DNA from 3 places in the Streptomyces sp. NPDC020845 genome. Region 1 is predicted to be linked to each of the others. Evidence: riboswitches for the same ligand, from Rfam matches in the RefSeq annotation. Region 1 holds a riboswitch; each other region holds the start of a gene.
The links. Region 1 has a riboswitch for cyclic di-AMP ahead of ACH4U7_RS18060 (M23 family metallopeptidase). Riboswitches for the same ligand answer to the same signal wherever they lie in the genome.

Region 1 (7,395 bases):
AACGGGCTACTGACAACGCCCCCTCCGCGAGATTCCCCGGCGGGAACTTCGCCAGATGTCGGTGCGCTTGCATACAGTGACAGGACCGCACTTCAAGCGGCTCGCACGCGCTCCATCACGCGATCGAAGGGACGTACATGCCCATGGGTCACACGGCCACGGAACAAGCCGGCTCCGGCGGCCTGACAGCGACCGAGCACCGGCTGGCCAACGGCCTGCGGGTGGTGCTCTCCGAGGACCACCTGACCCCGGTCGCGGCGGTCTGCCTGTGGTACGACGTCGGCTCGCGCCACGAAGTCAAGGGGCGTACGGGTCTGGCTCACCTTTTCGAGCACTTGATGTTCCAAGGCTCGGCGCAGGTCACGGGGAACGGCCACTTCGAACTGGTGCAGGGCGCCGGCGGCTCGCTCAACGGGACGACCAGCTTCGAGCGGACCAACTACTTCGAGACCATGCCGACCCACCAGGTGGAGCTGGCGCTGTGGCTCGAGGCGGACCGCATGGGGTCGCTGCTGACCGCGCTGGACGAGGAGAGCCTGGAGAACCAGCGCGACGTCGTCAAGAACGAGCGCCGCCAGCGCTATGACAATGTGCCGTACGGCACGGCTTTCGAGCGCCTGGTCGCCATGGCCTACCCCGAGGGCCACCCGTACCACCACACCCCGATCGGCTCGATGGCCGACCTGGACGCGGCCTCCCTGGAGGACGCCCGCGAGTTCTTCCGCACGTACTACGCGCCGAACAACGCGGTGCTGGCGGTCGTGGGCGACATCGACCCCGAGCAGACCCTGGCCTGGATCGAGAAGTACTTCGGCACCATCCCCTCCCACGACGGCAAGCGCCCGCCCCGCGACGGCACCCTGCCGGATGTGATCGGCGGCCAGCTGCGCGAGGTCGTCGAGGAAGAGGTCCCGGCCCGCGCCCTGATGGCGGCCTACCGGCTGCCGCACGACGGCACCCGCGAGGCCGACGCCGCCGACCTGGCGCTGACCGTCCTGGGCGGCGGGGAGTCCTCCCGCCTGCACAACCGCCTGGTGCGGCGGGACCGTACGGCGGTGGCCGCGGGCTTCGGCCTGCTGCGGCTGTCCGGCGCCCCCTCGCTCGGCTGGCTGGACGTGAAGACCTCCGGCGGCGTGGAGGTCCCCGACATCGAGGCCGCCGTCGACGAGGAGCTGGCCCGGTTCGCCGAGGAGGGGCCGACCCCGGAGGAGATGGAGCGCGCCCAGGCCCAGCTGGAGCGCGAGTGGCTGGACCGGCTGGCCACCGTCGGCGGCCGCGCCGACGAGCTGTGCCGTTACGCGGTGCTGTTCGGCGACCCGCAGCTGGCGCTGACCGCCGTGTCGCGCGTCCTGCAGGTGACGGCCGAGGAGGTGCGGGCCGTGGCCCAGGCCAGGCTGCGCCCCGACAACCGCGCGGTACTGGTCTACGAGCCGGTCCAGGGCGCCGAGCAGGCCGAGGCCGACGTCGCCGCCGACGGCGACCACGACGCAGCAGCCGACGACAACGACGCAGAAGGGGAGTCGGCCCAGTGAGCGACGCCGCCACCACCATGACCTTCCACCCGCAGCCGCAGGCGGGTGCCGCCAGGCCGTGGGCCTTCCCGGCCCCCGAGCGCACCGAGCTGTCCAACGGGCTGACCGTGCTGCGCTGCCACCGCCCCGGCCAGCAGGTCGTCGCCGTGGAGATCAACCTCGCCGCCCCGCTGGACGCCGAGCCGGCCGGGCTCGACGGCATCGCCACGATCATGGCCCGCGCCCTGTCCGAGGGCACCGACAAGCACACCGCCGAGGAGTTCGCCGCCGAGCTGGAGCGCTGCGGCGCCACCCTGGACGCCCACGCCGACCACCCCGCCGTCCGGGTGTCCCTGGAGGTCCCCGTCTCCCGGCTGCCCAAGGCGCTCGGCCTGCTGGCCGACGCGCTGCGCGCGCCCGCCTTCCCCGAGGGCGAGGTCGAGCGGCTGGTCCGCAACCGCCTGGACGAGATCCCGCACGAGCTGGCCAACCCGGCCCGGCGCGCCTCGATGGCGCTGTTCAAGGAGCTGTTCCCGGCCGAGTCCCGGATGTCCCGGCCGCGCCAGGGCACCCAGGAGACCATCGAGGGCATCGACGCCGCGGCCGTGCGGGCCTTCTACGAGACGCATGTCCGCCCGTCCACCTCGACCGCCGTGGTCGTCGGCGACCTGGCCGGTGTCGACCTCGACAAGGCGCTGGCCGAATCCCTCGGCGCCTGGACGGGCGGCGCCGCCGAGTCCCGCCCCATGCCGCCGATCACGGCCGATGACACCGGCCGCGTGATCATCGTCGACCGGCCGGGCGCGGTGCAGACCCAGCTGCTCATCGGCCGGATCGGCGCCGACCGCCACGACCGGGTCTGGCCCGCCCAGGTGCTGGGCACCTACTGCCTGGGCGGCACCCTCACCTCCCGGCTCGACCGCGTGCTGCGCGAGGAGAAGGGCTACACGTACGGCGTGCGCGCCTTCGGCCAGGTGCTCCGCTCCGCGGCTCCGGACGCCTCCGGAGGGGCCACTGGCGCCGCGATGCTGGCCATCAGCGGCTCGGTGGCCACCGAGGTCACCGGCCCCGCCCTGGAGGACCTGTGGAAGGTGCTGGGCACGCTGAAGGAGGAGGGCCTGACGGACGCCGAGCGTGATGTCGCCGTGCAGAACCTGGTCGGGGTCGCCCCGCTGAAGTACGAGACGGCGGCCGCCGTCGCGGGCACGCTCGCCGACCAGGTCGAGCAGCATCTGCCGGACGACTTCCAGGCGCAGTTGTACGCGCGCCTCGCGGAGACCGGCACGGTGGAGGCGACCGCCGCGGTGGTGAGCGCCTTCCCGGCCGACCGGCTGGTCACGGTGCTCGTCGGTGACGCCTCGCAGATCGAGGAGCCGGTCAAGGCGCTCGGTATCGGCGAGGTGCGCGTCATCCAGGGCTGACAGGCCGACAGACCGACGAACTGACAGATCGACGGGCCGACGGGCCGACCCGACCCGGGAGCAACAGGCCCTCGTGACAAGGACCCTGGCGCCGCTTCAGGCGCCAGGGTCTCTTTTTGTCGGTCGTTTCCTCGATCGTTTCGTCCGCTTTGTGGCAGAGATTGCTCGTCTGGGTGATCGTGTCTGTGGGGAAACCAACAAAAAAGCGGAACCGTTTGGTGAACGAATGCGATCACGCTTAGCGTCAGTTCGGTTGTCCGCCCGAGACACGCCGCATCCGCGGCACGGGCAACCATCGCCGAGTCCCCGTACGGCGCGAGCCAGGGGAGCCGGGGAACCAACCTCGCCCGTCGCCGCAGCGGCGCCGGACGGGTGATCCCCAGGGGTGAATCGGACGCCTTCCCCGCGTGGGGGAGGGGCCCGTAGGAGACCTTCCTGCTCCGAACCCGTCAGCTAACCCGGTAGGCGAGAGGAAGGAAAGGAGTGCGCCGGACCATGGCGTTCACCCGTACCGCCGGGAAGCACCGCCGCCCCACCCGGGCCCCCCGCACCGCCCGTTCCAACGCCAATCTCGCGGGCATAGCCACGCTGGCCGCCTCCGGCGTGGTCGCCGGCTTCGCCGCCCCCGCCCTCGCGGCGGCGGACGACCCGCGCGGCTTTGAGGACACCGGGCTGCGCCAGGCGGTCGCCATGGACGACCAGCTCGCAGACCAGGTCCAGGCCCAGGCGGAGAGCCAGCAGAGCGCCGCCGAGGAGGCCGCCGCCAAGGCGCAGGCCGAGGCCCAGGCCCGCAAGGAGGCCGCGCGTCAGGCGGCCGAGGCGAAGCGCAAGGCCGAGGCGGCCGCGAAGAAGGCCAAGCAGGAACGCGAGGCCAAGGAGCGCGCGGCGCGCGAGGCCGAGCGCAGGCGGCTGAACATGTTCGTGCTGCCGGTCACCGGCTCGTATGTCTCCACCGGCTACCAGGCGTCCAGCGGCCTGTGGTCCTCCGGCACCCACACCGGAGTGGACTTCCACGCCGCGTCCGGCACCTCGGTGCACTCCGTCGGCTCCGGCACCGTCGTCGAGGCCGGCTGGGGCGGCGCGTACGGCAACAACATCGTGATCAAGATGAACGACGGCACCTACACCCAGTACGGCCACCTGTCGTCCATCGGCGTCTCCGTCGGCCAGACGGTCACCCCCGGCCAGCAGATCGGCCTGTCCGGCGCCACGGGCAACGTCACCGGCCCGCATCTGCACTTCGAGGCCCGCACCAGCCCCGACTACGGCTCGGACATCGACCCCGTCGCCTACCTGCGCTCGCACGGCGTGAACCTCTGATCACGCCCCCGCACACCTGCCCCTGAACCCGGTCCGCCTCGCGGGGGGCGCCTCAGCCCCTGTCGACGGTCGCCCGTGCTCGGCCCTTCGTACCTCAGGGTCTCCGCGCGCTCTCCCTTTCACAGCGACATCAGCGCCTCCGGCGCGGGCGGCGCGCCCCTTCGGCTCCCCAAGGCCCCGGTCCCGCGGACCGGGGCCTTCGGCGTACTCGCATGGGCACCCGGCCGCCTGGCCATCCGGCTGCCCGGCCGCCTGGCCAAAAATATCCATGAAATCTCCGCGCCCATCGGAAATTCCGGCTGTTTAGAATAGAGTCGCTGAACACGCGTCAATCGGCTGCGTTTCGCGGAGATTAAGGCGGAGGTTCAACAATGCGGGACCGGAAGTGAGCGGCGATACGACCGCGATGCCGGGCGGTCGCCGGATTTCGGCGCACGCGGTGTGTACGGCGATCCGCGACGACATCGTCTCCGGCACCTTCGCGCCCGGCAGCCGGCTGATCGAGGAATTCCTCGCCCGGCGCTACGGCGTCTCGCGCGTGCCCGTGCGCGAGGCGCTGCGCACCCTGGAGTCGGAAGGCTTTGTGACCACCCGCCGACACGCGGGCGCATGCGTCGCGCAGCCGTCCGAGCGGGAGGCCGCCGACCTGCTGGACATCCGCGCGCTGCTGGAGCCCCTGGGGGCCGCCCGGGCCGCCCAGCGGCGCACCGAGGCGCATCTGAAGGTGTTGCGCGGCCTGGTCAGGCTCGGCCAGGAGCGGGCCCGGCGCGGGCAGTTGGGCGAGCTGCGACCGCTCGGCGACTGGTTCCACGAGACGTTGGCCCAGGCCTCCGGCAGTCCGAGCCTGGCCGGGCTGCTGGTGCAGCTGAGACGCAAGATCGCCTGGGTGTATGCGGTGGAACCGGCCCACAGACCGGCGCCGTCCGCCCCGGGCACCGCCCTGCGCTCCGACTTCTCGCTGCGGGCCGTGGCCTCCTGGGACGAGCACGGTGCGCTGGTCGACGCGGTGGCGCGCGGCGACGCCGACCGCGCGCGGGCACTGGCCGCGGCGCATGCCGAGCGCTCGATGTCGGAATACCGGCTGCGTCGCCCCGTCCGTGTGAGGAGTTCGAAACATTCCGTAAACACGGCGGGCGTCCGGAATTAACAGCGGCCCCGTATACAACTTCTAAGAATTACCGCCGGTGTGTGCGGCCGTGGATTTCCGCGGCCGCGTATTTCGCGTTCCCGTATTGCGCGGTCCCGGTATTCGTCCCCGTATTGCGTTGGATAAACAGTGCGGCCGCGGTCCCCTGTCATGGGTCACCGCGGCCGCGCCGTGTGAATTTATCGGGCGGAGCCAGTCAGACGGTCTCCGGAAGCTCCTCCAGCCCCTCCGCGACCAGCTTGGCCAGGCGGTCGAGCGCGACCTCGGCGTCGTCCGACGCGGAGGCCAGGACGACCTCCTCGCCGCCCTGGGCGCCCAGGCCGAGCACGGCGAGCATGGAAGCGGCGTTGACCGGGGTGCCGTCCGCCTTGGCGATCGTGATGGGGACGCCGGCGGCGGTGGCCGCCCGGACGAAGATCGACGCGGGGCGGGCGTGCAGGCCCTCGGCCCAGCCGATGTTGACGCGGCGCTCAGCCATGGTGTTGCCCTTCAGGTGCGGGTTGCCGTTGTCTAGACCAATATCATACGGTCGTGCGTGTCTGGGTCTGTCCGGAACGGTGTCCGAGTAGGCCCGGCCATGCCCGTACAGGTCCGATTATGGACTTTCCCTCGACACCTCCCCGTAACGCAAGGGTGTCCGCCATTCGGACGTCCGGACCCATGTCCGCCCGGGCCGTAGTCTTGGCCGCATGCGGCAGCCGTCCGACACCCACGCCTACCCGGCCCACTGGGAGGCCGATGTGGTGCTCCGCGACGGTGGCACCGCCCGGATCCGCCCCATCACCGTCGATGACGCGCAGCGCCTGGTCAGCTTCTACGAGCGGGTCTCGGACGAGTCCAAGTACTACCGCTTCTTCGCGCCCTACCCCCGGCTCTCCGACCGCGACGTGCACCGCTTCACGCACCACGACTACGTCGACCGGGTGGGCCTGGCCGCCACGGTCGGGGACGAGTTCATCGCCACCGTCCGCTACGACCGGATCGACGGCCACGGCCTGCCCTCGACGGCGCCGGCCGACGAGGCCGAGGTCGCGTTCCTCGTCCAGGACGCCCACCAGGGCCGCGGGGTGGCCTCCGCCCTCCTCGAGCACATCGCCGCCGTCGCCCGCGAGCGCGGGATCCGCCGCTTCGCCGCCGAGGTGCTGCCCGCCAACACCAAGATGATCAAGGTGTTCACGGACGCGGGCTACACCCAGAAGCGCAGCTTCGAGGACGGCGTCGTCCGCCTGGAGTTCGACCTCGAACCCACCGACCGCTCCCTGGCCGTCATGCGCGCCCGAGAGCAGCGCGCCGAGGCCCGCTCCGTACAGCGGCTGCTCGCCCCCGGCTCCGTCGCCGTCATCGGCACCGGACGCGCCCCGGGCGGCGTCGGCCGCACCGTGCTGCGCAACCTCCTCGACGGCGGGTTCAGCGGGCGCGTGTACGCCGTCAACCGCGCCTTTCCCGGGGAACAGGACCGGCTGGACCCCGAGGGCGTCCCGGCCCACCGCTCGATCCACGAGATCGACGGCCCGGTCGACCTCGCCGTCGTCGCCGTCCCCGCCGCCCAGGTGCCCTCCGTGGTCGCGGACTGCGGCGACAGCGGCGTCCAGAGCCTCGTCGTGGTCTCCGCCGGCTACGCGGAGAGCGGGCCGGAGGGCCGCGACCGGCAGCGCGAGCTGGTCCGCCAGGCGCGCACCTACGGCATGCGGATCATCGGCCCCAACGCCTTCGGCGTCATCAACACCGCCGACGGCGTGCGGCTGAACGCCTCCCTCTCGCCGCGGCTGCCCGCCCCCGGGCGGCTCGGCCTGTTCACCCAGTCCGGGGCGATAGGCATCGCGCTGCTGTCAGGGCTCGACCTGCGCGGCGCGGGGACCGCCGGGGTCTCCACCTTCATCTCCGCGGGCAACCGCGCCGACGTCTCCGGCAACGACGTCCTGCAGTACTGGTACGACGACCCGCGGACCGACGTCGCCCTGATGTACCTCGAGTCCATCGGCAACCCCCGCAAGTT
Region 2 (7,395 bases), on a different contig from region 1:
CCTGGCCGAGCCGGACGATGCGCATCCGGCGGTCGAGCTCGGTGATCCGGCCGGTGGCCGGGTCGGCGTCGGCCACCAGCAGCCGGATCGAGTTGGTGCCGCAGTCCACGGCCGCGACGCGGGTCACGCTCTGTCCCCCGCGTTCTTCTCGGCGTCCGCTGCGCCCTTTTCGGCGCCCTTCGCACCGCCGCACGGGGCCACACACGGCCCCTTCGCCCACCACTTCGGCAGCATGGCGATGGCCTCGTCCCCGAGCGGGTTGACCCCGGGGCCCGCGGCGAGCGAGTGGGCGACCAGGACATGCAGACACTTGACCCGGTCCGGCATACCGCCCGCGCTCGGAAAGCCCTCCAGCACCTCGATCGCGTCACGGCGCGCGACGTAGTCCTCATGGGCCGCCCGGTAGGCGTCGGCCAGTTCGGGGTCGGTGGCCAGCCGGGCCGTCATCTCCTTCATCACGCCCTCGGCCTCCAGCGTGCCGATCGCGGAGGCGGCGCGCGGACAGGTCAGGTAGTAGAGCGTCGGGAAGGGCGAGCCGTCCTCGAGCCGCGGCGCGGTCTCTACGACGTCCGGATTGCCGCAGGGGCAGCGGTGCGCGACGGCGCGCAGCCCGCGCGGAAGGCGGTTCAGCTGCTCCTTGACGGCGGCGATGTCCGCGTCGGTGGGCGCGGTGGGCTCCGTCTGCGGAGGGGGCGTGTGCATGGGTCGGAAGTTCTCTTCGATCGGTTCGGGGCCGGTCGCCTCCGGCGGCCGGTTCTTCGGTCAGCGCTTCACACGGCTATCGGCCTTGTCAGCGGCGTCTGCCGCATCAGCGCTGTCAGCGCTGTCTACAGTCCGCCACATGTTGCTGTACCACGGGCGGTCGGCCGCGCCCTGGTCGGCGGAGCGCTCGGTCTGGCCGCTGCCGTCGACCACGCTGTAGCCCGTCTCCCCCGGCTGCGTGAAGTGCAGCCGCTCACGGGCCTGCTGCTGGATGTACGCGGGGTCCTGGAGCCTGGCCTTCTGCTCGCGCAGCCGCTTGACGTCCTCGCGCTCCTTCTGGGCCTGGCGCCGCTGGTCGGAGATGTCCGAGCGCTGCGAGATGTACTGCCGCATCGGATACGCGAGGGCCACCACGAGCGAGCAGACGACCAGCGCGAGCAGCGCGGCCCGGCCGGTGAGCCGGCTGCGGCGGCGTCGGATGCGGGCGCGGTAGACGCGGGCGGCGGCGTGCTCGCCGAGCGCCCTGAGCCTGGTCGCGGTGGAGAACCGATCCCGATCCGCCGGCACGTCGCCTCCCCGGTCGTGACTTCGCTACGTACGCCGTCCCCGGCCACGGTACGGGACCGTGGCCGGGGACGTGCATCAGGCTCGGCGGAGTTCAGCCCTTGAGGACCGCGCCCTTGAACCGCGGGAAGGCGGAGCGGCCCGCGTACACCGCCGCGTCGTCGAGGATCTCCTCGATGCGCAGCAGCTGGTTGTACTTGGCCACGCGCTCGGAGCGGGCGGGGGCACCGGTCTTGATCTGGCCGCAGTTGGTGGCGACGGCCAGGTCCGCGATGGTGACGTCCTCGGTCTCGCCGGAGCGGTGCGACATCATGCACTTGAAGCCGTTGCGCTGGGCGAGCTCGACGGCGTCCAGGGTCTCGGTCAGCGAGCCGATCTGGTTGACCTTGACCAGCAGCGCGTTCGCGGTGTTGCTCTCGATGCCGCGGGCCAGCCGCTCCGGGTTGGTGACGAACAGGTCGTCGCCGACCAGCTGGACCTTGTCACCGAGCTGGTCGGTGATCGTCTTCCAGCCGTCCCAGTCCTCCTCGTTCAGCGGGTCCTCGATGGAGACCAGCGGGTACGCGTCGACCAGCTCGGCGTAGTACGCGGTCATCTCGGCGGCGCTGCGGGTCTGGCCCTCGAAGGTGTAGGCGCCGTCCTTGTAGAACTCGGAGGCGGCCACGTCGAGCGCCAGCGCGATGTCCTGGCCCGGCTGGTAGCCGGCCTTCTTGATCGCCTCGACGATCAGGTCCAGGGCGTCGCGGTTGGAGTTCAGGTTCGGGGCGAAGCCGCCCTCGTCGCCGAGGCCGGTGGACAGGCCCCGCTCCTTCAGCACGGACTTCAGGGTGTGGTAGACCTCGGTGCCCCAGCGCAGCGCCTCGGAGAAGGACTCGGCGCCGATCGGCGCGATCATGAACTCCTGGATGTCCACGTTGGAGTCGGCGTGCGAGCCGCCGTTGAGGATGTTCATCATCGGGACCGGCAGCAGGTGGGCGTTGGGGCCGCCCAGGTACCGGAAGAGCGGGAGGTCGGAGGCCTCGGAGGCGGCGTGCGCGACCGCGAGCGAGACACCGAGGATCGCGTTGGCGCCGAGCGAGGACTTGTCCGGGGTGGCGTCCAGGTCGAACATCGCCTGGTCGATCAGGCGCTGCTCGGTGGCGTCGTAGCCGACGAGCTCCGGACCGATCTGCTCGATGACGGCCAGGACGGCCTTCTCGACGCCCTTGCCGCCGTAACGGCTCTTGTCGCCGTCGCGGAGCTCAAGGGCCTCGAAGGCACCGGTCGAGGCACCGGAAGGCACGGCGGCACGGCCGGTGCTGCCGTCGTCGAGGCCGACCTCGACCTCGACCGTGGGGTTGCCTCGCGAGTCGAGGATCTCGCGAGCTACGACGACGTCGATGGACGGCACGAGGATCTCCTTCGTATGGGTCTGTCTCTGCAGCACGAGCCTAACGGGCCCGGAGGGCCCACCCGACGAAGCCCCGGCGGGGCGCGCCTCGCGTGGGGGCGGCGCGCCCGGCCGGGGCGGTCTTCGGGGGTGCGGGGGCCGGGGGTACCGGGGTGGGGGGAGGCCCGGCCGGGTGGGTCAGGAGAGGTGGAGCAGCTGGCCCGGGAAGATGAGGTTGGCGTCCTCGACGATGTCCTTGTTCAGCTCGAAGAGCTTCTTCCAGCCGCCGTCGACGTGGTGCGCGTCGGCGATCTTGGAGAGGGTGTCGCCGGACTTGACCTTGTACTCGCCGTCGCCCTTCTTGATCGCGTGGCGGGCGTGCCCGCGCCCGGCGTGCTCGCTCTCCTCGCGGGGCTGCGCCTTCGGCTTGGCGGGCTGCGCGGGCTTGGCCGTCTCGGCCGGCTGGGCGGGCTTGGCGGCCGGCTTCGAGGGCTGGGTGGTGGAGGTGGAAGGCGTCGGGGTGCCGGTGGTGGTCAGGCCCGTGCCGCACACCGGCCAGGCGCCCTTGCCCTGTCCGGCCAGGACCTTCTCGGCTATCTGGATCTGCTGGTCCTTGGTGGCCAGGTCGGCGCGGGCCGCGAAGGCCGTGCCGCCGTACGCGGCCCAGGTGGAGTTGGTGAACTGAAGGCCGCCGTAGAAGCCGTTGCCGGTGTTGATCGACCAGTTGCCGCCGGACTCGCACTGCGCGACCGCGTCCCACTGGGCGGTGGTCGCGGCCGAGGCGGAGGTGGCCCCCAGGAGCGGTGCGGCGACGGCCGCACCAGCGACGCCGGCGAGCGCGGCGATGCGGGTGACCTTGGAGGGACGGCGGTGCTTACCCTTGTCGTTACGCATGTTCGTTCCTCACCGACGCCTACGAGGTGAGCTGTCGGGTTCGGACTGTGAGTTGCCCGGCCGGATGCGGCTGACCGCACCTGGCTTCACCCCGAGCCGAACGGGCCCGTCTCCAGGCCGCTACGGCGCCTACCTTGGTTCCCCCGCTCCTGCCTTCGGCGCAAATGCGTCGGTTTCCCCCCGACCGCCGGCAGGACTCGGCGTGACGATCGACGGTGCCCGCGGTGGCGAGCGGAAAGACGTTAAACACACCTTCCGATGAGGTTCAAACACCGACATCCCAGCGAATGAGGCCGTATCCGCACCCAGCCATCCCACATCCACGCAGGTGAGGCCGGGTGCGGAAAGATCGGACAGCCGACGCACGCCGGGCGATGTGACGAGATGTATGTCTCACTGCCGCCAGATCGGGCAATTCACCCCGAAATGCCGCTATCTGGCGCTGAGATCGAGACGCTGACCAGGGTGGATAAGGTCCGGGTCGGTTCCGATGAGGGGTTCGTTGGCCTCGTAGAGCTTGGGCCACCCTCCGTCCACCTTCTGGTCGTCCGCGATGTCTGACAAGTTGTCACCGCCGCGCACGGTGTAGTCCTCGCGACCGAGAGGCTGAACGGGGGTCTCGGTGTGCTCCGCGTCGTCGCGCGAGGCATGGCGCCCCGAGGACCGGGTGTCGTCGTCCGCCGTACCCGCGGAGTCCTGCTCGCGGGCGTCGGGCGCGCCGCGGTGGCGGCCGGTGGGGGAGGTGGCGGAGTCCTCGCCCTTCGCGTCGCGGTCGGAGCGCTCGTCACCCTTACCGCGGGACGCTTCGTCGGAATCGCCGGACTTCTCGCCCTTTTCACCGGACTTGTCGTCGGGGGTCGCGGAGGGATCCGGCTTATCGACTTTGTCGGATGTATCGGAATCTTCGGAACTACCGGAACTGTCCGAGCTGTCCGATCGATCGCCCCGACTGGAGTTGTCGGACGCTTCGTCCGTATCGGAGTCGTCGATCCCCGTGGGTTCGCTCGAATCCTTGGCCTCGGGGGTCCCCTTCCCGCCGGGGTTCACATCCAGCGCGTCGGCGAGGCCGGCGAGCCCGGCGTCCAGCGCACAGCTCGGCCAGGCGTCCGGGCCGCGGTCGGCGAGGATCGCCTGGGCGATGGCTATCTGCTGGGAGCGGCTGGCGAGGTCGGGGCGCGGGGCGTACTGCTGGCCGCCGTACTTCTTCCACATGTCCAAGGTGATCTGCAGACCGCCATAGAAGCCATTGCCTCCGTTGGCGCTCCACATCCCGCCGCTCTCGCATTCGGCGACACGGTCCCAGGTCTGGGTGGTGTCCGCGGCCTGGGCGCCGACGGCGCCGAAGAGCGGCATGGCGATGCTCGCACCCGTCACCCCCGCGGCGACCACGATTGCCGGAGCCTGACGGGGGCGGCGGTGTCGACCGTTCCCGGAGCGCATGCGTTCTGCCTCTCGTGTGGCGGCTGAGTCGTCGGTTGAACATAGCGACGCCATCTGATCATCACAAGCAGATGTATCCCAGGTCACGCGGTGATCACGCCGTTGACGTTATGTCACATATGCCGAGTGCCAAGGGCGTTTGCTAGGTGATCGGGCCCCAGGTCACGGGCAGTTCGCGCAGCCCGCGCATGATCAGACCGCCGCGCCGGCGGATCTCCTCCGGCTCCACCGCGAGCCGCAGATCGGGCAGGCGCCGCAGCAGGGTGCCGATGGCGGTCTGGGCCTCCAGCCGGGCCAGTGGCGCGCCCAGGCAGTAATGGATGCCATGGCCGTAACCGAGGTGCTGGTTGTCGGTGCGGGAGAGATCGAGCACATCGGGTGAGTCGAAGCGCTCGGGGTCGCGGTCGGCGGCGGCGAGCACCACCAGCACCGGCTCGCCCGCGGCGATCCGCTGCCCGCCGATCACCACGGGTTGGGTGGCGAACCGCCAGGTCGCGATCTCCACCGGCCCGTCAAAGCGGAGCAGTTCCTCGACACCGGTCGCCAGCAGCCCCTCGTCCCCTCCCTGGGCGGCCCGCCGCAGCCGGTCGCACTGGACGGGGTCGCGCAGCAGCGCATAGGTGCCATTGCCAATCAAATTCACGGTCGTCTCAAAACCCGCGAACAGAAGCACGAAGCACATGGCCGCGGCCTCGTTCTCGGTCAGCTGCTCACCGTGGTCGCTGGCCCGGATCAGCCCGGAGATCAGGTCGTCGGCCTTCCCCTCTCTATCCTCGCGCAGCGACTCCCGCTTGCGGTGGATGAGATCGGCGAGATAGGCGCGGATCCGCTTCACCGCCCGGGCCACCCCGCCGCGCGGCCCGCCGCCGTGCCGGATCATCATCCCGGCCCAGTCCCGGAAGTCGTCCTGGTCCTCGCGGGGGACGCCCAGCAGATCGCAGATGGCGTAGATGGGCAGCGGGAAGGCGAACTCATGGATCAGATCCGCCTCTCCTCTTATCCGGAACCCGTCGATGAGGCCGTCGGTCAACTCCTGCACCCGCGGGGCGAAGGCCGCCACCCGGCGGGGGGTGAACGCCTTGGACACCAGCCGCCGCAGCCGGGTGTGGTCGGGTGGGTCGATATTGAGCAGATGCGTCATGAGATCCGCACTGCGCTCGCCCGGAATGCCCACCTTGCCCTTGGCGTGCGCGGCCTCGCTGTGATGAATCGGATTCTTCGACAGCCGGGGATCGGCGAGCGTGGCCCGAGCGTCGGCGTAGCGGGTCACCAACCACGCCTCAACTCCGCTGGGCAGAGTGGTCCGATGGACGGGGGCGTGTTCCCGGAGCCAGGCGTACGCGGGATACGGATCGGTGGCGAACTCCCAGCTGAAAAGGGCCGGGGAGCAGGCAGGGTGGTGCCGGTCTGACATCCCCCGACAATACGGCAAAGCCCCGGAATCCCTGATTCCATAGAAAAAGGGCATAAACGCCGGGCGTTTATCCGATGCGTGTGCGAATGCCCGATCGGCCGCTCCAGCACAGCGTGATTGGCCGATATCAGACCGCCACCGCACCCCCGACGGCACCCTCGGCCCGTCCGGCCGCGCGATGTCCTGCCGCACCCCGGCCGCCCCCGTGAACACACGGCGAAGGGCAGATGGCTGAATCGGCGTCAGGTACGCGAATGAGCCGGAGGCACATGCACATCGGCCCCTGACCCTGGTGATACGATCACCGCGCTTGCCAGGCGAGCCATGGGCGCGTAGACACGCGGCGATCCGGCAAAAAAGCCGAAAAGGGTCATCACTCTGAGGAGCATTATGCCGCCAGTCGGGCATGTGGAGCCGATCCGGCAGACCGACGCCCCCGCACTGGCGCCGTGGAGACGAGCGCGCTGTCCTCGAGCCGAGCGGGCGCCGTCCGGACACTGACTCGCCGCCGTCCCGCCCACGAATTCGGAACGCACCGTGCGAAACCCTTTCAGTCCCTGGCGGTCTAGTCGCTTAAAGAGAGTCTCATGACGCAATACATACAGGATCCAGCGCTCTGGGCTCTGATCGTTGGTACCCCTCTCGCCGCAACCGCCATATTTCGCGGGAGAAAGGCGCGTACACAGCTCGTCAACGAGAAGACCGAGCTCCAGAATCGCTATACCGAGCTTGAGAGCAATTATTCGGCCTCGGTACAGGAAGCCCATACCCGCGCGGAAGAGGCCACCAAGAGCGCGCTGAAGTCCGCGATGCGCACGCTCCAGGGTCTCGCCAACGAGCAGCAGCTGGCGATCTCCAAGACCCAGGAGAGGTACGGCGAGCACCACATGCTCCAGGACCTCCTCGAGATCGACCACATGAACTCGCAGTTCGGTCGGCGTGCCCAGTCCATCGCGGTGCTCTGCGACGGCTGGCTCGGCCGTCAGCGCACCGTCGCCTCGGTGTACGACGT
Region 3 (7,395 bases), on a different contig from region 1:
GCAGCGGAGTTGGTGAAGTTGGTGCACTCGCTGCCGACGTTGATGTCACCGTTCCCCGACACGTTGCCCGTCGTGGGGATCGCGCCGGTGGTGGTGTCACAGTCATTGCTCTGGATGGCGCCGCCGCCGATCAGGGGTCCGAAGCCGTAGGCGCTCGCGCCCCCCGCGGTGCCGATGACGATCGCGCCGGCCGCTGCGGCCATGAGAGCGGCCTTCTTGCCAATCTGCATTGGTTGGTGCCTCCATTTAGGGTCTCCGCGAATTCCGCAGACGCCTTAACAACGAAGGCAATTGGCGAAGGATCCGGTGTCGATCGCAGCTTCACCCGTCCGTCGCAGTAAGGATATCTTTCCCTCATCGCCCGGCTCCATGAGTGCGGCCCCCGGCAGAAAATTCCTGCCGGGGGCCGTGCTCATCGACCGGGGAGGTGGTGCCGTGATCCCGCTCGGGCGGGCACATGGCACCTGCTATGGCATCAGTAGCTGTGGCCGCGGTGCGACTTCTTGCTGCTCTTCTTGGCCTTGTTGCCGTTGCCGTTCTGGGCGAGAGCGATGTTGGTGCAGGGGCGGCCGACGTTGATCTCGCCGGTCGGCGACGGGTTGCCCGTCGTGGCGATGGGGCCGGTGGTGACGTCGCAGTCGTTGCTCTGGGCCACCGCAGCGGAGTTGGTGAAGTTGATGCAGTCGCTGCCGGCGTTGATGTCACCGGTCGACGACACGCTGCCCGTCGTGGCGATCGCGCCGGTGGTGGTGTCACACGAGTTGCTCTGAACGGCGCCGCCGCCGCCGATCAGGGGTCCGAAGCCGTAGGCGCTCGCGCCCCCCGCGGTGCCGATGACGATCGCGCCGGCCGCTGCGGCCATGAGAGCGGCCTTCTTGCCAATCTGCATTGGTTGGTGCCTCCATTTAGGTTCTCCGCGAATTCCGCAGACGGCCTGACAACGAAGGCAGTTGGCGAAGGATCCGGGGTCGGCCATAGCTTCACCCGTCCGTCGCAGTAAGGCTATCTTCGCCATGATTCCGCGCCGTTCGGCCAATAGCACGGCCCCCGGCGGGAGGTGCCACCGGGGGCCGTGCGAAGCCGTCAGGAAGTCAACGCCCGGAGCGCTTCCCGCTGTTGCCGTTGCCGTTGCCGGCCCCGGACACGTTGGCGCAGGTGGTTTCCTGAGTGACCTTGGGCCCAGGGGCGAGCGGCGAGATCGTGATGGGCCCGATGGTGGAGTTGGTCTCGCACTTGTTGCTCTGCTTCAGCGCTCCACCGGTCTTGCTGTAGTTGATGCAGTTGGTCCGGCTGGTGATATCGGGTGAGCCGGCGAGACCCGCGTTAATGGTGATGGGTCCGATGGTGGAGTTGGTCCGGCACCGGTTGCTCTGCTCCAACACTCCCGACTCGGTGTAGTTGACGCAGTTGGTCTCGGTCGAGAGGTCTCCTGTCGGACCCAGACCGACGATGTTGATGGGCCCGAGCACGGAATTCGTGTCACAGCGGTTTTTCTGGCTGCCGCCCTGACTGCCGGATGCGGACGGGGCACCCGAGCCGTTGTCGGTCGCGCTGGCGCTGCCCGCGCCACCGATGGTCAGCGCACCGACAGCCGCCAGAAGCAGCGCCGTCCTCTTGCGCCCGTGCATAAAGCCTCCAAATGGGTTCTCGACGGTTATCCGTGAACATCTGACCAACGAGGGCAGGCATCGATGGGTCCCCGAGCCGCCGCACCTCTACCCGTCCGGCGCATTAGAGACATCGTCAGTCTGCGCTGGCCGATTCCTCCTCGCAACGCCAAGGCGGCCCCGGACGAAGCAGTGTCCGGGGCCGCGATGGAAGCCAGAGATGCGTTCACCCTGCTTTTCTCATTCGGGGGAACACAGCGAACTTGGCATGGGGTCAGCTGCCGTAGCTGCCGTGCTGCTCGGTGCCGTAGTTGCCGTGGCCGTCGCTGCGGAGTCCGTCGCTGTAGTTGTTGTTGTAGCTGCTGCCGCCGGAGCGGACGGACGTGGTCGCCTTGGGGTAGGAGATGTTGGAGCAGCTGCTGCCGAGCTTGATGTCGCCCGAGGGAGCGGCCCCAGCCGTGTTGGTGACGATGCCCGCCGAGGTGTCGCAGTCGTTGCTCTGGAACGCCGAGCCGCCGTAGTCGATGTTGATGCAGCTGGAACCGACTTCGATGTCACCGGTGGGCCCTGCCACGGCGGGGTCCAGGATGGAGCCGACGCGCGTGTCACAGTCATTGCTCTGGACGCCGCCACCGCCACCGCTGGCGGCTGACGCGCCGGTGGCGCCGGCGAGCACGATCGCGCCGGCGGTGGCGGCCAAGAGGGCGGCCTTCTTTACGATGTTCACTTAATTCCTCCCGGTGGGTGTCTGCCGCGGAATCACGGACATCCACGTCAACGACGTAAATCTGTAAAAGCTTCGGGCTGGCTTTCACCTTCACTCATCCGGCATAATTAGTCGCCCCTTTGCCTCGTTCGCCTTGCGCCTTTGAGCGGGAGAATCCGGCCGATCGGGCCAGGGACGATGCGCGAGTGCGGAGGCTGTTATGCGAATTGCGAAAGAGGTGCCGTCAACCCGGCGCGGGACCGGAATCCCACCGTCCGGGTTGTTCGACGGGCCGAACGAGTGATATATCCGAGCTTCCCGACGCAGGACTGAGTGAGGCACGGCCCACAGACGGCTTCGCCGAACCGCACGCGCGGCCTGTGTTCGCGCCGCTACGGTAAGTGCGCGAGAAACAGTCGCCGGGGGGACGGCGAGGGGACGGCCGGGAGGCGGGAGGAGACAGGTATGGGGCACTCACGAGCTGGCGCGGGTGGCGGCACTCCTGCCGAGCACCTGGACGGGCTTCTCGCCCGCGCGCAGAACGGCTTCGAGATCGACGAGGCGGTGCTGGGCCGGGCCCGGGACGCCTTGATGCACCAGTCCGAGCTGCGCTCCTGCCGGCAGTGCAACGAGCCGGCCGGTCCGCTCGGCTACAGCACCTACCGCCATATCTTCCTGCTCCCCGACGGCAGCAGCCTGCTGCTGTGGGAGCTGGAGCACAACACCGGCCAGGACCGCCGCCCGCTCTTCGAGGTCTACGCCGACGAGGACGCCCTGGCCCTGGCCGAGCGCCGGGTGCACGAGCGGATCGGCGGCGGCGCCCGCTGGGACGAGCTCGAGGGGTTACCACTGTGGCTGCCCGAGCAACTGCTGCACGCCGTCGCGCCGGTGGAGACCCCGCGCGCGTATGTGGCCGACGACTCGGCCGACCACGCCCGCCGCGTGCTGCGCCGCGCGGAGAACCCCGACCGCCCCGGCGCGGACACCGAGCAGCTGCTCGCCACGGCGTTCGCCCATGACATCGCGCTGGCCCCGAAGCCGCGCCGTCGCCCCGGCGGCCCCGACGCCACGTGGTGCCGTTTCTATGAGCACGCGTTCCTCCTCGCCGGCGGGGACGAGATCGTCCTGTGGGAGCTGGAGCACAACCTGACCGCCGACGGGCGGCTGGTGTGCGAGGTGTATCTCGACGAGGTCTCCGCCGAGCTGGCGGCGGACCGCCACGCCCGCGCACTCGGCGTCGACCTCTGACGCGTCCCGTCCCCGTCCGGCCCCTTCCCTTTCCCTGTCCCCGCGCCGTGTTCTGACGCACCCACCTGGCCGACACCGGCTCGCCCGACGCCCCGTCACCCGGGAGTCTGATGGGGTGCGTACGAACCGAACCCGCGTATGAGACGGCGTACAGGGCCATGAGGCGGCGTACGGGACGCCGTACGAGACCGTGTGCGCCCCAGCGCGGGGAACCACCGCGCGCGGACCTGGCCCGCGCGGACGGACCCCGGGCCGATGTGCCCCGCGCCGACAGACCCCGCGTGGGCGATGAGGCGCCCATGGGCGCCTCCGGCCGCCGCTTCGCGCCCTGGCTCCCCGGCGTGCTGATCGTGGGCGGGGTCATCTACGACATCAGCACCCCGGCCGCCTACACCGCTGCCCCCTTCCTCGCCGCCGCCCCCCTGGTCGCCGCCCCGTTCTATCCGCTGCGGCTGACCGCCCTCATCGGGACCCTCACCGTCGCCGCCTCCTGCCTGCTGGCCGAGTTCCACGGCGTCCGGGACTGGGCCCAGTCGGCCACCGAGGTCGCCACCGTCGTGACGGTCGCCCTGCTGGCCCTCCTCATCAACCGTGTCGTCCGCCGCGGCTCCCGGCGGCTGGCGTCGGCGCGCGGCATCGCGGAGGCGGCCCAGCGCGCGGTACTGCCCGTGCCGCCGGCCCGGCTGGCCGGCCTGGACATCGCGGCCCGCTATGTGGCGGCCGAGCGGGACGCCGCGATCGGCGGCGACCTGTATGCGGTGCAGGACACCCCGCACGGCGTACGGATGGTCATCGGCGACGTACGGGGCAAGGGGCTGGGGTCGGTCGAGGTGGTCGCGATCATCATCGGCGCTTTCCGGGAGGCCGCCGAACAGGAGGCCACGCTGGAGGGGCTGACGCTGCGGCTGGAGCGGGCGCTGCAGCGGGAGCGGGCCCGGCGGGCCGATATCGAGCAGGCCGAGGGGTTCATCACGGCGGTGCTGGCCGAGATCCCCCGCGGCGACTCCATGCTCCGCCTGATCAACCGTGGCCACCCGGCGCCGCTGCTGCTGGACGGGGAGGGTGCGGTGCGCCAGGCCGATCCCGAGATGCCGGCGCTGCCGCTGGGGATGGGCGATCTGGGGGCGTGGCCGGACCGGGTGGAGGAGCTGCGGTTCGCGGAGGGGGTGACCCTGCTGCTGTTCACCGACGGGGTGAGCGAGGCGCGCGATGCGGAGGGCACGTTCTACGATCCGGCGGTCCAGCTGCGCGGCCGACGCTTCGCCGGACCGGTGGAGCTGCTCGACGCGTTGGTGGCGGATGTGGAGCGGCATACGGGCGGCGGGACCGCGGACGACATGGCGCTGCTGGCGCTGCGCCGCGCCCCGGTGGCGCCGGGGGCCGAGCCCGAACACGTTCCGTAGCGGAGCATGATCCCTCCGGATAACGATTGACGCACGATCAGTTCGGGGGCGTTTCCGGGTGTGCTCGGGTCGCTGCCGACTCACCCCCATCTGTCCCATGTTGGTCGTTAACGTCACCTCAAAGGTTGCTCTGATTCCCGGGAACGGCTTGGAATCGGGTCGTGCTCTCTATTAACGTTCGATAACGCAGCGCGGTCGTCACTGCCGCCGCAAGAGGCGGCACCGTGCGCCGTCGCCGAATCCCGTACGCACAGCAGCACCAGCAGCAGAGCGACAACAGCAACACCAAGGGAACCGGGGAACCACCAACCTTGGGGTGAATCGGGTCGAACCTGACCCGTAGGAGACCTTCCTGCTCCGAACCCGTCAGCTAACCCGGTAGGCGAGAGGGAAGGAAAGGAGTGCGCCCGCGTGGCGTCCAACAGGTCTGCCCTAGAAGAAGCTCCGTCCCGCACGTCCGGCGCCGGAGCGGGGACAGCCACCCGCTACGGCTCCTGGTTCGAACCGGCCGCCGAGGCGAGGAACGGGCAGGACACCGAGACGTGGGACGAGTGGAATCCCACTGAGGAATCCATAGCCCCGGTGCGCGGCCGGCACCGCGTCGCCAAGCAGCGCGGCGGCACGATGGCCCGCAGCGGCGCCGTTCTCGGCGTCGGCGTGATCGCGGCGGTCGGCGCGGGCGGGATGGCGAGCGCCAAGGACCGCCCCAAGGCCCCCATAGCCATGCCGGACCTCGCACACGTCGCCGACAAGGTGACGGACGTCCTCCCCGACGCGGCGGACCTGCCCGGCATCGGCTCGCTGCTCTCCTCGGACTCCGGTTCCAGCTCCGACGGCACCTCGGCCGCCCCCCTCTCCCAGGCGGGTCTGACCTCCCAGGACGAGGAGAACGGCACCACCGACGCGGGCGAGGCGCTGCGCGCCCGCATCCTCCAGCAGGCCGAGAACCAGCAGAACGCCGCCGACGAGTCGCAGCGCGAGGCCGCGGCCGACGCCGCCGCCAAGCAGGCCGCCGAGAAGGCTGCCGCCGTGGCCAAGAAGGCCGCCGACGCGGAGGCGAAGCGGAAGGCCGAGGCGGAGGCGGAGAAGAAGGCCGCCGAGGCCGAGGCCAAGCGGAAGGCGGAGGAGGCGGCCAGGAAGAAGGCCGAGGCCGAGCGCCTGGCCAAGCTCGCCGCCCAGTACACCCTCCCCGTCGCCTCGTACACCCTGACCGCGTCCTTCGGCCAGGCAGGCGACATGTGGTCGGCCGACCACACCGGCCAGGACTTCGCCGCCCCGACCGGCACCCCGGTCAAGGCGCTGCACGGCGGCACGATCACCTCGGCCGGGTGGGCCGGTTCGTACGGCTACCGCATCGTGCTCAAGCTGAGCGACGGCACCGAGATCTGGTACTGCCACCTGTCGTCGATGGTCCGTACGTCGGGCTCGGTGACGACGGGCGAGGTCGTCGGCCGCGTCGGCGCCACGGGCAATGTGACCGGCCCGCACCTCCACCTGGAGGTCCGGCCGGGTGGCGGCAGCCCGATCGACCCGATGCCCTGGCTCCGCGCGCACGGGTTGAACCCGTGACCGCCGCGACCCCGCCGTCCCTCGCGACCCCGTCCCCCGCGGGCATCGGCCCGATGACCTTCGGCCCGATGACCTTCGGCCCGATGACCTTCGGCCCGATGACCTGCTGACCGGGTCCCTTTACCCCGGCGGCCTTGGCGCTCTCTCCCCCCTTGACGCCAGGGCCGCCGGTTTTTTGCCGCTCATTGGCGCCCGTACGACGGAATACCCCTCTCCGCCTCGGCGCTGAAACAACGCATGGCTGACACCAAAGACACCCAGAACACCAAGCAGACCAAGCAGGCTGAGAGCCGCAGGCAGATCGGCGATCTGTCCGTCTTCCCGCTCTCCCTCGGCGGGAACGTCTTCGGCTGGACGGCGGACGAAGCCGAGTCCTTCGCCGTGCTGGACGCCTACGCGGCGGCGGGCGGCAACTTCGTCGATACGGCGGATGTGTACTCCGCATGGGTGCCGGGCAACTCGGGCGGAGAGTCCGAGACCATCCTCGGCAACTGGTTCGCCTCACGGGGCAACCGCGCCGACATCGTCCTCGCGACCAAGGTGGGCGCAGGCGTGCCGACGCCCCGCGGGCTGTCCGCCGCGGCGATCAAGGCGGGCCTTGACGAGTCCTTGAAGCGCCTGCGCACCGACTACATCGACCTTTACTACACCCACTACGACGACACCTCGGTGCCGGTGGAGGAGATCATCTCCACGCTGGACGAGCTGGTGAAGGCGGGCAAGGTCCGCCAGATCGCGGCCTCCAACATCTCCGCCGAACGCCTTGAGGCATCCCTGGACTTCTCGGCGAAGGAGGGACTGGCCCGTTACGTGGCCCTCCAGCCGCACTACAACCTGGTCTCCCGCGACACCTTCGAGGGCC

Region 2: linked by a shared signal. The riboswitch ahead of ACH4U7_RS45300 (transglycosylase family protein) and the one ahead of ACH4U7_RS18060 (M23 family metallopeptidase) in region 1 are both predicted to bind cyclic di-AMP.
Region 3: linked by a shared signal. The riboswitch ahead of ACH4U7_RS44900 (M23 family metallopeptidase) and the one ahead of ACH4U7_RS18060 (M23 family metallopeptidase) in region 1 are both predicted to bind cyclic di-AMP.

The regions. Positions count from the first base shown of each region.
Region 1 covers NZ_JBIRSJ010000006.1:517,853-525,247, reverse strand. The annotation lists gene ACH4U7_RS18070 (M16 family metallopeptidase) at 138-1,532, shown strand; gene ACH4U7_RS18065 (M16 family metallopeptidase) at 1,550-2,932, shown strand; cyclic di-AMP (ydaO/yuaA leader) riboswitch at 3,219-3,415, shown strand; gene ACH4U7_RS18060 (M23 family metallopeptidase) at 3,428-4,252, shown strand; gene ACH4U7_RS18055 (GntR family transcriptional regulator) at 4,659-5,399, shown strand; gene ACH4U7_RS18050 (HPr family phosphocarrier protein) at 5,596-5,877, opposite strand; gene ACH4U7_RS18045 (GNAT family N-acetyltransferase) at 6,089-7,395, shown strand, end outside.
Region 2 covers NZ_JBIRSJ010000023.1:42,388-49,782, reverse strand. The annotation lists gene ACH4U7_RS45320 (exopolyphosphatase) at 1-127, opposite strand, end outside; gene ACH4U7_RS45315 (DUF501 domain-containing protein) at 124-702, opposite strand; gene ACH4U7_RS45310 (septum formation initiator family protein) at 763-1,269, opposite strand; gene eno (phosphopyruvate hydratase) at 1,361-2,656, opposite strand; gene ACH4U7_RS45300 (transglycosylase family protein) at 2,834-3,529, opposite strand; cyclic di-AMP (ydaO/yuaA leader) riboswitch at 3,531-3,700, opposite strand; gene ACH4U7_RS45295 (transglycosylase family protein) at 3,962-4,969, opposite strand; gene ACH4U7_RS45290 (cytochrome P450) at 5,112-6,383, opposite strand; gene ACH4U7_RS45285 (sensor histidine kinase) at 6,971-7,395, shown strand, end outside.
Region 3 covers NZ_JBIRSJ010000022.1:144,290-151,684, forward strand. The annotation lists gene ACH4U7_RS44870 (hypothetical protein) at 1-230, opposite strand, end outside; gene ACH4U7_RS44875 (hypothetical protein) at 476-889, opposite strand; gene ACH4U7_RS44880 (hypothetical protein) at 1,092-1,628, opposite strand; gene ACH4U7_RS44885 (hypothetical protein) at 1,882-2,334, opposite strand; gene ACH4U7_RS44890 (DUF6227 family protein) at 2,779-3,561, shown strand; gene ACH4U7_RS44895 (PP2C family protein-serine/threonine phosphatase) at 3,861-4,964, shown strand; cyclic di-AMP (ydaO/yuaA leader) riboswitch at 5,188-5,364, shown strand; gene ACH4U7_RS44900 (M23 family metallopeptidase) at 5,376-6,533, shown strand; gene ACH4U7_RS44905 (aldo/keto reductase) at 6,771-7,395, shown strand, end outside.